2 regions of the Nonomuraea mesophila genome follow, and region 1 is predicted to be linked to the other one. Evidence: riboswitches for the same ligand, from Rfam matches in the RefSeq annotation. Region 1 holds a riboswitch; the other holds the start of a gene.

What was found. A riboswitch is a leader RNA that binds a small molecule or an ion and turns the genes downstream of it on or off. The one in region 1 is predicted to bind S-adenosylmethionine.
Region 2: another riboswitch for S-adenosylmethionine. It lies ahead of E1295_RS28080 (aminotransferase class V-fold PLP-dependent enzyme); the one in region 1 lies ahead of thrC (threonine synthase).

Annotation. Positions count from the first base shown of each region.
Region 1 is NZ_SMLD01000024.1:31,290-33,678, reverse strand. It holds gene thrC (threonine synthase) at 12-1,244, opposite strand; SAM riboswitch class I at 1,258-1,399, opposite strand; gene E1295_RS12205 (RNA polymerase sigma factor) at 1,479-2,033, opposite strand; gene E1295_RS12200 (alpha,alpha-trehalose-phosphate synthase (UDP-forming)) at 2,212-2,389, shown strand, end outside.
Region 2 is NZ_SMLD01000086.1:22,441-24,829, reverse strand. It holds gene E1295_RS28085 (DoxX family protein) at 1-68, shown strand, start outside; gene E1295_RS28080 (aminotransferase class V-fold PLP-dependent enzyme) at 72-1,382, opposite strand; SAM riboswitch class IV at 1,426-1,541, opposite strand; gene E1295_RS28075 (cytochrome P450) at 1,661-2,389, shown strand, end outside.

The sequences.
Region 1 (2,389 bases):
TTTCGTGGTTGTCAGACAGTCGCGCGGAACGCGTCGAGAGAGGGCCGGATGACGGCCGTGGGCGCGGCGTCGCCGCTGATCGCGTCGAGCGTCTTGAGGCCGTCGCCGGTGTTCAGGACCACGGTCTCGGCCTCCGGGTCGAGCTGCCCGGTCTCGGTGAGCTTCTTCAGCACGCCCACCGTCACGCCGCCCGCGGTCTCGGCGAAGACGCCCTCCGTCGAGGCCAGGAGCTTGATGGCGGCCACGATCTCGTCGTCCGTGACGTCCTCGACGCCTCCACCGGTCCGCCGCGCGATGTCCAGCACGTACGGGCCGTCGGCGGGGTTGCCGATGGCCAGCGACTTGGCGATGGTGTCGGGCCGTACGGGCTGCACCACGTCGTGGCCGGCCTTGTAGGCGGTCGACACGGGCGAGCACCCGGCCGCCTGCGCCCCGAAAATCTTGTACGGGGTGTCCTCGACCAGCCCCAGCGCGACCAGCTCCTTGAAGCCCTTGTCGATCTTGGTGAGCTGCGAGCCCGAGGCGATGGGGACGATGATCTGCTCGGGCAGCCGCCACCCGAGCTGCTCGGCGATCTCGTACGCGAGCGTCTTGGAGCCCTCGGCGTAGTAGGGCCGCAGGTTGACGTTGACGAACCCCCACTTGTCGCCGAGCGGGTCGCCGATCAGTTCGGAGCAGAACCTGCTGACGTCGTCGTAGGTGCCCTCGATGCCGATCAGCCGGCCGCCGAAGACCCGGGCCATGGCGATCTTTGCCTGTTCGAGGTCGGCCGGGATGAACACGCACGCCTCCAGCCCGGCCCGCGCGGCGGCGGCCGTGACGGCGCCCGCGAGGTTGCCCGTGGAGGAGCAGGAGAGCGTGTGGAAGCCGAAGTTGCGGGCCGCCTCGACGGCCATGGCGACCACGCGGTCCTTGAAGGAGTGGGTGGGGTTGCCCGAGTCGTCCTTGACGTGCAGTGACCTGATGCCGAGCGCCCGCCCGAGGTTGCCGGCCCTGACCAGCTTGGTCCATCCGGGGTTCATGTTGGGCTTGTCGGCGACGTCGGCCGGCACGGGCAGCAGCGACCGGTAACGCCAGATGTTGGGGGGTCCCGACTCGATCGCCGCGCGGGTCACCGCGCCGAACTCGTAAGCCGCTTCGAGCGGCCCGAAACACTCCTGGCAGGCGAAGCTCGGGCCGAGCGGGTAGCGTGCGCCGCACTCGCGGCAGGACAGACCGACGGCGGGACCAAATTCGAGCGACATGAAGCGAGGCCTTCCCTCATCTTCGTCTACGGCCACCTTGACCACAGACCGGAATTGGCACCTTGTCCCGGTCGGCCTCGCCAGGTCGCGAGTCACAAGCCGGGAGGGTTGCCGGGGCTTCGCAGGGCCGGTCCCTCCACCCCTCTGGATGAGCAATATTCAGTTGTCGAATCGGACTCTACCCGCCCACGTGGCGGAAACATCCTTCCGTCTCACACTTTGAGACGCACGATCTCAGCGATAGTCCTCCCCCAGCACGCCCTGGACATATTTGCGCGCCTGGTGGATGCGCGACTTGGCGGTGCCCAGCGGGATGCCGAGCTGGTCGGCCACCTCGTTGTAGTCAAGCTGGACGATGTCGCGCAGGACCAGCGCCTGCGCCAGGTCCGGCTTGTCGGCCTCCAGCGCCTCCATGGCGTCGAGCAGGTCGAGCCGCGAGCCCGCGATTACGCTGACGCGCCGCACGTCGGGCTTCTGCATCGGCAGTTCGTCGGAGCTCTGCTCGGCCGCCCTGCGCTTGAGCGATCGGTACGTGGTCCGCGCGCAGTTGGCCGTCACGATGTGCAGCCAGGTGCTGAACCTGGCCCGTCCCTCGAAGCGCCCGATGTTGCGCGCCACCGCCAGCAGGGTGTCCTGGGAGGCCTCCTCGGCGTCCTGGTGGTAGGGCAGGATGCGGGCGCAATGACGCATCACATCGGGCTCGATCCGCCGCAGCAGCTCACCAAGAGCGCGGTGGTCTCCGGCCGCGGCCGAGCGGGCGAGTTCCTCGGTTAGCTCATCAAGCGCCATGCCTGGGATCCTAGGGTCATAGGGAGCCTTGTTGGCATCCTTCCTTTTCCGATGGGCCGTTCACCACGATGATCAGTGTGGTCCCGTCTGCACCGACCCGCCAGCCGGAAGGAGTCACCTTGAGGTCTCACACCAGCTCGCCGCCCTGCCGGCGGCCCGCGCGGCCGGAGCGGGCGCGGTGAACAACATCCTGGTGGCCTCCAACCGCGGCCCTGTCTCCTTCACCGTCTCCGACGACGGCGAGCTGACCGTGCGCCGCGGCGGGGGCGGCCTGGTGTCGGGATTGTCCGGCGTGGCCAAGGACGACGGAGTCCTGTGGGTCTGTGCGGCGTTGTCCGACGGTGACCGCAGCGCGG
Region 2 (2,389 bases), on a different contig from region 1:
ACATGCGCGACATCGACGCCCTGGTCGGCGACGAGCAGCCACCACGCCGCGAACCGCCCAAGGGCTGAGCATCAGCGGGCGGTGAGGTCGCGCAGCGCCTCGATCAGCCGGTCCACGTGCTCCTGCGTGGTGCCGATGCCGATGGAGGCGCGCACCGCTGACGCGGCGCCGTCCGCGCACCCGCCGTCCGGGTGCCCGTTCTCCGTTCCCACCAGGTGCCGGACGAACGGGTGCGCGCAGAACTTGCCGTCGCGCACCCCGATGCCGTACTCGCCGGACAGCACCTCGGCCACCTCGCGGGCCGGCCGCCCCACGACGGTGAACGACACGATGCCCACACGCGGATGGTCGTCCCCCCACAGGGACAGCTCGCGTACACCCTCGATCGAGGCGAGACCGGCCCGCAGCCGGGCGATCAGCCGCTCCTCCTCGCGCACCAGCGGGGTCCATCCGGTGGCGGAGAGCGCGTCGCAGGCGGCGGCCAGCGCGATGGCGCCGAGCACGTTCGGCGTGCCCGCCTCGTGCCGCGGCTCCGGGTCGTCGTGCCACTCGACCCCGCCGGCCACCGACCGGACCGCGCCCCCGCCCTTCAGGTACGGCTCCGCCTCGGCGAGCCAGTCACGTCGCCCGATCAGCACGCCCGCGCCGAAGGGGGCGTACAGCTTGTGCCCGGAGAAGGCCACGTAGTCGAGGTCGAGCGCGGTGAGGTTGAGCCGCCGGTGCGGTACGAGCTGCGCGGCGTCCACCAGGATCCTGGCCCCGTGCCGGTGCGCGATGTGGGCCAGGGCGGCGATCGGCCACAGTTCCCCGGTGACGTTGGAGGCGGCGGTGACGACGAGCAGCTTGGGCCCGTCGATCGCGGCCAGTGTCTCGTCGGCGGCGCGCACGGCCTCGCCGGGGAAGGCGGGCGGTGCCAGGCGTACGGACCGGGGCCAGGGGAGGAGCGAGGCGTGGTGCTCGGTGTCGAAGACGACGGCGGTCGTGCCCTCGGGCAGGGAGCGGGCGAGCAGGTTGGTGGCGTCGGTGGTGTTGCGGGTGAAGATGACGGCGTCGCCCGGCCTGGCCCCCGCGAACGCGCCGACGGTGTGCCTGGCCTGCTCGTAGCGGGCGGTGGTGAGCTGGGAGGCGTAACCCGCGCCGCGGTGGACGCTGGAGTAGGCCGGGAGCGCGGCGGCGACGGCCGCGCTGACCGGCTCCAGGCAGGGGGCGCTGGCGGCGTAGTCGAGGTTGGCGTAGCTCACCAGCCGGCCGCCCTTGACCGGCACCTTGAGGTCGGCGCCGAGCACGGCGGGAACGGGCCGCGCGGCGGCGGGAGCGGGGGCCTCGGCGGGGGCCTCGGCGGCCCTGGCGGAAGCGGACGTGAAGATCGTCAACGTGGACACGGCAGTCCTCCTCGGGGTCGTCGGACCCCTGGAGCAGCCACGGAGCCCGCGCTTGCCCGCCACACCTCGTGACGGACCAGGTCTTCACCCGGGGCACCCCGCCGCGGACGCGAGGGTTGCCGGCCAGCTAGCCGGGGCTTGTCGCTGGCACTCATGACCTACGTCAAGGACTATAACCCGCACCCGGGCATGCACCGCAAGCGGGGGAACCTCCGGCGGTCCTCCGGCAGGGGAAGAAGGCACTGCCGAGAGGGGGATCCCGCTTCTAAGATGAAATGATGCGCTTTGATCCCTGGAATCCGGATTTCGTGGCTCACCCGTACCGCGTCTACGAGGAGCTGCGCCGCGACGCTCCGGTCAGCTACTTCGAACCGACGAACCAGTGGCTGATCTCCCGGCACGCGGACGTCAACGCGCTGCTCAGAGACCGCCGCCTGGGCCGGTCCTACCTGCACGTGGCCACGCACGAGGAGTTCGGCAGGCCGCCGGAGCCGGAGTTCCAGGAGCCGTTCTGGCGGGTGATCAGGGCGGGCATGCTGGACGTGGAGCCGCCGGTGCACACGAGGCTGCGCCGGCTGGTGTCCAAGGCGTTCACGCCGCGCATGGTCGAGTCGCTGCGCCCCCGGGTCCACGCCATCGCGCGGGACCTGGTGGACACGTACGTCGCCAAGGGCGGCGGCGACCTGATCGCCGACGTCGCCGAGCCGCTGCCGGTGACCGTGATCGCCGAGATGCTCGGCATCCCCGAGCAGGACCGCCACCTGCTGCGCCCGTGGTCGTCCGACATCTGCGGCATGTACGAGCTCAACCCGGCCCTCGAGGCCCAGCACACCGCGGTGCGCGCGGCGGAGGAGTTCGCCGCCTACCTCAAGGCCCTGGCCGCCGAGCGCCGCCCGCGCCCCGGCGACGACCTGATCAGCGCGCTCACCCAGGTCACGGAGCTGACCGAGGACGAGCTGGTCGGCACGTGCGTCCTGCTGCTCAACGCCGGTCACGAGGCCACCGTG